One region of the Streptococcus sp. 544 genome, then DNA from elsewhere that is predicted to be linked to it. Evidence: riboswitches for the same ligand, from Rfam matches in the RefSeq annotation. Region 1 holds a riboswitch; the other holds the start of a gene.

Region 1 (5,550 bases):
AGGCATCTAACATTTTTTGCTTGTCTGTATCATCACTTTCGCGATAGAGCTGATTGACCAATGCTCCCTCCTCTCTGATCTGCTGCTCTAACTCATCCGTAATATAAGTTTCAATCCATTGTTGGTAGAGAGGATTTGGTGATGGTTTAAGATTAAGTGATTTGCCTATATCATGATATAGCCAAGGACAAGGCAGCAAGCTCGCAAAAGCAATGCCCAAGTTTGGCTCTGCAAATTGCCGATAAATATGAGAAATGTAATGATAACAGGTTGGAGCGATTGGATGTTGCTCCATTTCCTGATCGCTGATTTCCAATTCCTTGAAAAATTGTTGGCGGATAAATAACTCACCCTCCACTAGACTCTGAGCATTTTGTTTCAAGAGTCTTTTCATCTCTTGGTTTGAAGTCTTATCAGCCAAGAGGTGATAGGCTTCTGAGAAGGCCTTCAGATAGTAGGCATCCTGAATCAGGTAATAGCGGAAAATGGCAGGGTCTAAATTTCCCTCTTGTAACTGTAATACAAAGGGGTGATGAAAGGAAGCCTGCCAAGCTTCCTTTGATAATTCCATCGCAATATCTGTAAATTCCATAATAACTCCTTTATAAAAATAGACTGGTTTGAAGCAATAAAAAGAACAGCAGGTAGATGAATAGTGTCCTTTGAGGAATATAAAAAGTCCGATAGCGATCCTCCACCTGTGCATGTTCGTCATATCCATGCGCCGACAGGGCTCTCAGGTAAAGATGGCGCCACCTAAAGACTGTCATCAGAACCTTGCTGTAAATCAAGGGCGACCAAAAATGCAGTTCTTGACCACGTAATAGGCAAGCTTCTTTTAGGGACTTGATTTCTTGCTGAATGAGGGGGAAGGAATTGAATACCACAATCAAGGCATAAGCCCAAGACCGTGATAGCCCCTTTTGAGCCAAGTATAAAAGAAGCTCTTTTAGGGAAATAGAGGAAACAAAGACAAGACCAATACAAACGGTAACAAAGGCCCTCGTTCCAAGTATGACTGCCTGCGAAGCATCTCCATGTAACTGAACTGCCCAGTAGTTGGCAAAGGATGGCAAAATGGCAAGCAGAATCATCCAAGCCAATACTTTAAATCTACGGTAATAGAGCATAAAGAGAATACAAAATGCAACTACCGAGAGATTAAGAGCAATCGAAGGAATGAAAGATGTTTCCAAGGATAAAATCAGCAAAAAGAGACTGATAATCGGTGTCTGGGTTGCTACTTTGACCATACTATCTCACCTCCCCTTGGGTATTGCTACTCTGAGATGTGAGTGGTTTGGTAATTGTCACTGCTTTCACATGACTGAGACCCTGACTAGTCATCTCAATCCAATAATCAACCACAGAGATCAAGGGATCCAAACGATGGCTAATGATCAGAAAACTTCTTCCTTGATTTCTCTCCTCCACAATCCACTGACAAAAATAATGACAAGCTCTATCATCCAAACCTGCAAAAGGTTCATCTAGTAAAATCACAGAAGCCTTGCTGGTCAAGATGGTCAAGAGCTGAAGAATCTTTTGCTGACCACCACTTAATTGATAGGGACTCTTATCAAGTTCCTTCTCCAGATCAAAATATCGTAAGGCTTGAAGAATACGCTGATTTCTTTCAGAATCAGGTCCATCTAATTGAAGTTCCTCTCGCAGACTGGATCGAATAAACTGCTTCTCAGCTTCCTGAACCACACCCGTCAGGTCATGATACAAACTCTTTTTCTTTTTCAGAACTGTCCCCTTCCAGGTAATGCGCCCCTTATACTTTTGAAATTGAAGAATGGAGCGAAAGAGGGTTGATTTCCCGACACCATTATCACCCAAGATACAGGAAATTCCTTGGTAGAATGTGAAATCTGCAATCGAAAAGAGGGGGCGATTATTCAGCTCACAAGTTGTTTTGTCCATATGGAATAGTTCTGGGCTAGAAGCAACCTCCTTTGAAGCAACCTGTGTCATTTCAGAGGTAGGGATTTGAAACACTTCCCTTAGTTGACCATCTCTTAGCTCCACCATATGGTCAATATAGGCTTCATAGTCCGTTAAATCATGGTCGCACAAAATAACTGTCTTCCCATCAGAGACCAACTCTTTTAGAATCTCCAATATCTCTATCCTACTCTTGCGGTCAATGGAAGCGAAAGGCTCATCCAAGAGATAGACCCTAGGATTCATAGCAAAGAGAACAGCCAAGGCAGCCTTTTGCTTTTCTCCACCTGATAAGTGATGGATGGGACGGTGCAAGATCTTCTCACAGCGACATTGTCGAACCACCTCTGCTATTTTTGAATCAATTTCCTGAAGGTGATAGCCGATATTCTCCAAGGTAAAAATCAGCTCCTCAAACAAGCTCTCCATGGTAAATTGATGATTAGGATTTTGAAAGAGAATACCAACCGTCTGGACACGTTCGATGATAGAAAGCTGACTGACCTCGCTCCCATTTATCAGTACTTGACCGCTATAGGGAAGAGAACTAACTTGGGCAATCATTTGAAAGAGACTCGATTTTCCAGAACCACTGCTCCCAACCAACAAGGTAAAAGCTTGCTCATGAAAAGTAAAATCAATCGGTTCCGAAAAAATTGGGGACTGAATCTCCCGTAATTCCAGACCCATCTATGCTTTTCCTCCAGCTGCAAACTGATGATAAAGTTTGACAATGGCACGAACCAAGATGGTACAGAAAAAAAAGACGGAAATAAAACGTACCACTAGCAAGGAAAGTACAAAAGGCACTGAAAAGGCGTAGTAACCTAACTTAATGTATTCATAGACAAAGCTAACAAGCGTAATCCCAATACTATTGGCAGTTAGAGAGAGCCAACTTTCATAGCGATTCTTGGTTACGATAAAACCAAGTTCACTTCCCAAACCTTGAACCAAGCCAGACAAAAGGGCACCTAGCCCGAATTGGCTACCATAAAGGACTTCAGCAAGCGCAGCTAGCACTTCTCCAATCGTTGCACTTCCGACTCTCGGAACAAAGATGGCAGCAATGGGCGCAGCCATACACCAGAGTCCAAAAAGGATTTCATTGGCAAAAGCCTGTAAACCAAGAGGTGTTAAGAGTAGGCTGAGAATATTATACACATATCCTGAACCAACGAAAACCCCACCAAAAAAGATAGACAAGAAAGCAAGCAAAATAACATCTTTTAACTGCCATTTTTTCAACATAAAAAACTCCTTTTTAAAGAAAAGTGGGGTGCTCAAGGTGAGCTGCCAAAAGGCTTATACTCTTCGAAAATCAAATTCAAACCACGTCAACGTCGCCTTGCCGTACTCAAGTACAGCCTGCGGCCAGTTTCCTAGTTTGCTCTTTGATTTTCATTGAGTATTAACGTCCAGACTATCCTCTTTTAATAAACAAAAAAACTCCAATTACAAACGAGAATTAGAGTTCAGCTTACAAGATTAGACCGTTCTTTTCGACATACGAAAAAAACTTTTCACATTTCCCTTCGCCAGTATTAACTGTATCAGGTTCAATGGGTATCATCTCAGCCTAAAGCACCCCAAATGTCTTTATTATTTAATTATATAACTATTATAACAAATGATTTATTACAATTCAAGAAATTGAACTGGAAATACATCCTTGCACTCACAAAGATAGCAGATCTTTCTTTTGTAAAAAACAAATGACTTGTTTGATGGATTAGCCATTTGAGCTGAATTTGGACATAGCTTTTTAGAAAAGGGAAACTTCCACTTACTTAGAATCCAAGGATAGATACCTATTGTTCACTCATTTCTCGAACAGTTTTTTCTATATTTTTTGCATACGATATTGCTGAAATGATTGAAACACCGTCAACATTGGTCTTCATAATGTCTTTAATATGTTGCGTCTGTATCCCACCAATTGCAACTAAGGGCATTTGTGGCAATAGTTTTCTCATCAATTTAAGACCTTCATAACCTATAGCGCCACCAGCATCATCTTTTGACTGGGTATCAAATACAGGACCAACACCAACATAATCTACATATTCAACTTTTGACTGTTGAAATTCTTTCTCGTTCTTTATAGAAAGACCAATTATTTTATCTGGCATCAATTTTCTAATTTCATCAACACCAATATCATCTTGACCTACATGTACGCCATCAGCGTCAATTTTCATTGCCAAATCGATATCATCATTAACGATAAATGGAACATTATATTTTTTACAAAGATCCTGTAGTTTAATTGCTAATTCGACTTTTTCTTTACCTTCCAGGGCTCCCTCCCCTTTTTCACGAAATTGAAATAAGGTTATACCACCTTTTAAGGCTTCCTCAACAACTCTATATAGATCTTTACCTTGGCAAGTAGTCGTTCCACAAATAAAATATAGTTTTAATAATTCTTTATGAAACATTTTACTTCACTCTTTTGAATTCCTTTACATCTTCATCTGTAATCTCATATAAGGCATTTATAAATTCAACTTTAAATGTCCCAGGAAGATGCCCATTGGGGCGTTTTTCTGCCATTTCTCCAGCGATATTGTAAACCAACATTGCTGTTTCTAATGATTTCAATTCTTGACCTTTTTCAAGTCCGATAAAGCTTGCTATTACAGCACCTAATAAGCATCCTGTCCCAATAACTTTTGGCATCATGGCACTACCATTATGAATCGTTACCACTTCTCCATTAACAGCAATCGCATCAACTTCTCCAGTCACTACTATTGGAATATGAAACTTAGCGTTGGCTGCTAGAGCAATCTCATCAATATTATCCACACCAGCACTATCTACTCCTTTAGATGCCACATTTATACCTACTAAAGAAGCAATCTCTCCAGCATTCCCCCTAATCGCAGCTAGTTTGTAATTGTTGATTAAATCATCTGCTACTTTTTTTCTATATTCTCCTGCTCCACAGGCTACAGGATCTAAAACTGCTGGGACATTATATTTCTCGGCAATTTTCAGAGCAGCTTGGTATAATTTCCAATTATCATCCGTTAAAGTCCCAATGTTAATCAATAATCCTCCAGCATATTTTAATAGATCTTCTAAGTCTGCTGGGTACTCGCTCATAGCTGGTGAGGCACCCAGTGCTACTAATCCATTTGCTGTGAAATTTTTTACTACATCATTGGTTATGCAAATGACCAAAGGTGCTTTTTCTTTTAATAATTTTAAACTTGTCATATTGAAATCCTTCCTTTTCACTTTATACGATATACTGATTTCGATTTATCTCTATCTTTTGTTAAGAAATTTTTTTCATTTACATTGAATGATTTACCTCATCAAATTTGTAAATATCCTAAACTTTCTCTAGGCGTCATAACCAATATCAAAAAAGGCTAATTCTAAAGCGACCGCTTGATTCCAGCGTTGCTGAAGTTCTGTCAAATCTTCTCGACCTTTTCCGACACGATTGAGTTCGTCAACCAGAAATTGAACCCACTCTGCAAAGAAAGGAGCTCTGTGGAGATTGATCCATTCCGAATGAATATAGGCTTCAGGTAGAGCCAAATCTTTAGAACCCCAGTCTAAATAGAGACCTTCTGCAATGACCAG
Region 2 (5,550 bases), on a different contig from region 1:
TTGAAAAAGTTGGTCCAGATGGTCGTACCTTTGGTTCTATTACCAATAAGAAGATTGCAGAAGAATTGCAAAAGCAATTTGGAATTAAGATTGATAAACGTCATATTCAAGTACAAGCTCCGATTCGAGCGGTTGGTTTGATTGATGTGCCAGTGAAAATCTATCAAGATATCACAAGTGTAATCAATCTTCGTGTGAAAGAAGGATAAGTTTACACCTTCTTGACAAGATTGTAAAAGGAAGGGAAGTCTGATGGCAGAAGTAGAAGAGTTACGAGTACAACCTCAAGATATCTTAGCTGAGCAATCTGTTTTGGGGGCTATCTTTATTGATGAGAGTAAACTTGTTTTTGTGCGAGAATATATTGAGTCTCGGGACTTTTTTAAGTATGCCCATCGTTTGATTTTCCAAGCTATGGTTGATTTATCCGATCGTGGCGATGCTATAGATGCAACAACGGTTCGTACCATTCTTGATAATCAAGGTGATTTACAGAATATTGGTGGCTTGTCTTACTTGGTTGAGATTGTCAATTCTGTGCCAACTTCTGCTAATGCGGAGTACTATGCTAAGATTGTTGCAGAAAAAGCAATGCTACGGCGATTAATCTCCAAGTTGACAGAGTCTGTCAATCAAGCTTACGAGGCTTCGCAACCAGCTGATGAAATCATTGCTCAGGCAGAAAAAGGCCTGATTGATGTCAGTGAAAATGCTAATCGAAGTGGATTTAAGAACATTCGAGATGTGTTGAATATCAACTTTGGAAATCTGGAAGCTCGCTCGCAGCAAACGACTGATATTACAGGTATTGCGACAGGCTATCGTGATTTAGATCATATGACGACTGGTCTTCATGAGGAGGAGTTGATTATCTTAGCAGCTCGTCCGGCGGTTGGTAAGACAGCCTTTGCCTTGAATATTGCTCAGAATATTGGGACCAAGTTGGACAAAACGGTTGCTATTTTTTCACTGGAAATGGGTGCGGAAAGTCTAGTGGATCGTATGTTGGCGGCAGAAGGTTTGGTGGAATCCCATTCTATCCGTACGGGGCAATTGACTGATGAGGAATGGCAAAAGTATACCATTGCTCAAGGGAATCTAGCCAACGCGAGTATCTATATCGATGATACGCCAGGGATTCGAATCACGGAAATTCGTTCTCGCTCACGCAAACTTGCTCAAGAAACGGGTAATCTTGGTTTGATTTTGATAGATTACTTGCAGCTTATCACGGGAACTGGGCGAGAAAACCGCCAACAAGAAGTTTCAGAAATTTCACGTCAGTTGAAAATCCTAGCAAAAGAACTGAAAGTTCCAGTAATTGCTCTAAGTCAGCTTTCTCGTGGTGTAGAACAACGTCAGGATAAAAGACCAGTCTTGTCTGATATTCGTGAATCTGGGTCTATTGAGCAAGATGCTGATATCGTAGCTTTTCTCTATCGTGACGATTACTATGAGCGTGGTGGTGAAGAAGAGGACGGTATCCCAAATAATAAGGTGGAAGTTATTATCGAGAAAAACCGTAGTGGAGCTCGTGGAACAGTGGAATTGATTTTCCAAAAAGAATACAATAAATTTTCAAGTATCTCAAAAAGGGAGGCATAAAATGACAGATGCATTTACAGATGTAGCTAAGATGAAAAAAATCAAAGAGGAAATCAAGGCACATGAGGGTCATGTAATTGAAATGACCTTGGAAAATGGGCGTAAGCGTCAAAAAAATAGATTGGGTAAGTTAATTGAAGTTTATCCATCCCTATTTATTGTGGAATTTGGGAATGTGGAAGGAGATAAACAGGCTAATGTTTACGTTGAATCCTTTACTTACTCAGATATCCTTACAGAAAAAAATCTAATTCATTATCTGGACTAAAGTGAGAAATTTTCTCACTTTTTCTTTTTTCTCCGAATAGTTTAAGTGAAGGTAATCTTCGATTTATATTATTTTCAAGGAGGAAGAATGAAAATTTTACCGTTTAAAGTAACAGAGACAAGGTTTTCTTTCAGAAAATCAGCTAAAAAGGTTGTTCCTTTTTTAGTAGTAGGATTGATGTTAGCAGCGAGTGATAGTGTATATGCCTATTCTGGAGGAAATGGATCGATTGCGCGTGGGGATGATTATCCTGTTCATTATAAAAATGGGAGCCAGGAGATTGATCAGTGGCGCATGTATTCTCGTCAGTGTACTTCTTTTGCAGCCTTTCGTTTGAGTAATGTCAATGGTTTTGAGATTCCAAGGGCTTATGGAAATGCGAATGAATGGGGGCATCGTGCTCGTCGTGAAGGCTATCGTGTAGATAATACACCGACGATTGGCTCCATTGCTTGGTCTACTGCAGGAACTTATGGGCATGTTGCCTGGGTGTCAAATGTAATGGGAGATCAGATTGAGATCGAGGAATATAACTATGGTTATACAGAAGCCTATAATAAACGAAGTATAAAAGCAAATATGATGACAGGATTTATTCATTTTAAAGATTTGGCTGGTGGCAGTGTTGGGAATAGTCAAACCTCAGTTTCAACAGGAGGAACACATTATTTCAAGTCTAAGTCTGCTATCAAAAATCAGCCACTAGCTAGCGCAACTGCGATTGATTACTATTATCCTGGGGAGAATGTTCATTATGATCAAATTCTCGAAAAAGACGGCTACAAGTGGTTGAGTTATACAGCTTATAACGGAAGCTATCGTTATGTTCAATTGGAGGCTGTGAATAAAAATCCTCTAGGTAATTCTAGTCTTTCTTCAACAGGAGGAACACATTATTTTAAGAGCAAGTCTGCTATCAAAAATCAGCCATTAGTTAGCGCAACTGCGATTGATTACTATTATCCTGGGGAGAAGGTTCATTATGATCAAATTCTCGAAAAAGACGGCTACAAGTGGTTGAGTTATACGGCTTATAACGGAAGTCGTCGTTATATCCAGTTAGAGGGTGTGACTTCTTCACAGAATTATCAGAACCAATCAGGGAATAGCTCTAATTATAGCTCAAATAATGGATCGACTGTCGGTTGGAAGAAAATAAATGGTAGTTGGTATCATTTCAAATCAAATGGGTCTAAATCAACGGGATGGTTGAAAGATGGATCTAGCTGGTATTATTTGAAATCATCTGGTGAAATGCAGATAGGCTGGTTAAAGGAAAATGGCTCGTGGTATTATCTGGATAGTTCAGGGGCAATGAAAACAGGCTGGTATCAAGTTTCTGGTAAGTGGTATTATTCTTACTCTTCAGGTGTCTTAGCTGTTAATACGACGGTGGATGGCTACAGAGTAAACAGTGATGGAGAACGAGTATAGAAAATTGGAGTAGGAAATTTTTCCTGCTCTTTTCTGTAAGCAGTTTCCTTGACATTTTTCTTATTTTGCGCTATCATATATCTATATAATATATGGGAGTCTGTGTACAGTCTGAGAGGAAGTGTTAAACTTCGACCGCACCTGATCTGGGTAATGCCAGCGTAGGGAACGATACTTAGTCTATTCTTGACCTTTTCCATATATGGTAAAGGTTTTTCTTTTTGTCAAAGGAAAACGAGAAGAGGAGGTTTTTATGAAAGCAAGCATTGCCTTGCAAGTTTTACCCCTAGCGCAGGGGATTGATCGGATAGCTGTTATCGATCAGGTCATTGCTTACCTGCAAGCTCAAGAAGTGACCATGGTGGTGACACCATTTGAAACGGTCTTGGAAGGGGAGTTTGATGAGCTCATGCGTATTCTCAAAGAAGCGCTGGAAGTGGCAGGGCAGGAGGCAGATAATGTCTTTGCCAATGTCAAAATAAATGTAGGAGAGATTTTAAGTATTGATGAGAAACTTGAAAAGTATACTGAGACGACACATTAGTCTATTGGGCTTTCTGGGAGTCTTGTCAATCTGGCAGTTAGCAGGTTTTCTTAAACTTCTCCCCAAGTTTATCCTGCCAACTCCTCTTGAGATCCTCCAGTCTTTTGTGCGTGATAGAGAATTTCTCTGGCACCATAGCTGGGCGACCTTGAGAGTGGCTTTGCTAGGTCTAATTTTGGGAGTCTTGATTGCCTGTCTCATGGCTGTACTCATGGACAGTTTGACTTGGCTCAATGACCTGATTTACCCTATGATGGTGGTTGTTCAGACTATCCCGACCATTGCCATAGCTCCTATCTTGGTCTTGTGGCTAGGTTATGGCATTCTGCCCAAGATTGTCCTGATTATCTTGACGACAACTTTTCCTATCATCGTCAGCATTTTGGACGGTTTTAGGCATTGTGACAAGGATATGTTGACCTTGTTTAGTCTGATGCGGGCCAAGCCTTGGCAAATCCTGTGGCATTTTAAAATTCCAGTCAGCCTGCCCTACTTTTATGCAGGTCTGAGGGTCAGTGTCTCCTACGCCTTTATCACAACAGTGGTATCTGAGTGGTTGGGAGGCTTTGAAGGACTAGGTGTCTACATGATTCAGTCCAAGAAACTGTTTCAGTATGATACCATGTTTGCTATTATTATTCTGGTATCGATTATCAGCCTTTTGGGTATGAAGTTGGTCGATATCAGCGAGAAATATGTTATTAAATGGAAACGTTCTTAGAATAAGAATGTTTCTGAAAAAGAAAAGAGGAAATCAAAATGAAGAAAACATGGAAAGTGTTTTTAACGCTTGTGACAGCTCTTGTAGCTGTTGTGCTTGTGGCCTGTGGTCAAGGAACTACTTCTAAGGATAACAAAGAGGCAGAACTCAAGAAGATTGACTTTATCCTAGACTGGACGCCAAATACCAATCACACAGGGCTTTATGTTGCCAAGGAAAAAGGTTATTTCAAAGAAGCTGGAGTGGATGTTGATTTGAAATTGCCACCAGAAGAAAGTTCTTCTGACTTGGTTATCAATGGTAAGGCACCATTTGCAGTGTATTTCCAAGACTACATGGCTAAGAAATTGGAAAAAGGGGCAGGAATTACTGCCGTTGCAGCTATTGTTGAACACAATACATCAGGAATCATCTCTCGTAAATCTGACAATGTAAGCAGTCCAAAAGACTTGGTTGGTAAGAAATACGGAACTTGGAATGACCCAACTGAACTGGCTATGTTGAAAACCTTGGTAGAATCACAAGGTGGGGACTTTGAAAAAGTTGAAAAAGTACCAAACAACGACTCAAACTCAATCACACCGATTGCCAATGGTGTCTTTGACGCTGCTTGGATTTACTACGGTTGGGATGGAATTCTTGCTAAATCTCAAGGTGTAGATGCTAACTTCATGTATTTGAAAGACTATGTCAAGGAGTTTGACTACTATTCACCAGTTATCATCGCAAACAACGACTATCTGAAAGACAATAAAGAAGAAGCTCGTAAAGTCATCCAAGCTATCAAAAAAGGTTACCAATATGCTATGGAGCATCCAGAAGAAGCAGCTGATATCCTCATCAAAAATGCACCTGAACTCAAGGAAAAACGTGACTTTGTCATCGAATCTCAAAAATACTTGTCAAAAGAATACGCAAGCGACAAGGAAAAATGGGGTCAATTTGATGCAGCTCGCTGGAATGCCTTCTACAAATGGG

Evidence for each region. A riboswitch is a leader RNA that binds a small molecule or an ion and turns the genes downstream of it on or off. The one in region 1 is predicted to bind thiamine pyrophosphate.
Region 2: it holds a riboswitch for thiamine pyrophosphate, as region 1 does, so the genes downstream of both, HT728_RS05835 (thiamine-binding protein) here and HT728_RS02950 (ECF transporter S component) in region 1, are expected to answer to the same signal.

What each region holds. Positions count from the first base shown of each region.
Region 1 covers NZ_VMMU01000006.1:59,436-64,985, reverse strand. Annotated here, with positions in the region: gene tenA (thiaminase II) at 1-592, opposite strand, end outside; gene HT728_RS02960 (energy-coupling factor transporter transmembrane component T) at 603-1,253, opposite strand; gene HT728_RS02955 (ABC transporter ATP-binding protein) at 1,255-2,640, opposite strand; gene HT728_RS02950 (ECF transporter S component) at 2,641-3,201, opposite strand; TPP riboswitch at 3,464-3,552, opposite strand; gene thiE (thiamine phosphate synthase) at 3,762-4,391, opposite strand; gene thiM (hydroxyethylthiazole kinase) at 4,393-5,175, opposite strand; gene HT728_RS02935 (TenA family protein) at 5,305-5,550, opposite strand, start outside.
Region 2 covers NZ_VMMU01000010.1:65,952-71,501, reverse strand. Annotated here, with positions in the region: gene rplI (50S ribosomal protein L9) at 1-209, shown strand, start outside; gene dnaB (replicative DNA helicase) at 253-1,605, shown strand; gene HT728_RS05845 (Veg family protein) at 1,607-1,873, shown strand; gene cbpD (choline binding-anchored murein hydrolase CbpD) at 1,961-3,307, shown strand; TPP riboswitch at 3,390-3,492, shown strand; gene HT728_RS05835 (thiamine-binding protein) at 3,561-3,851, shown strand; gene HT728_RS05830 (ABC transporter permease) at 3,814-4,572, shown strand; gene HT728_RS05825 (ABC transporter substrate-binding protein) at 4,611-5,550, shown strand, end outside.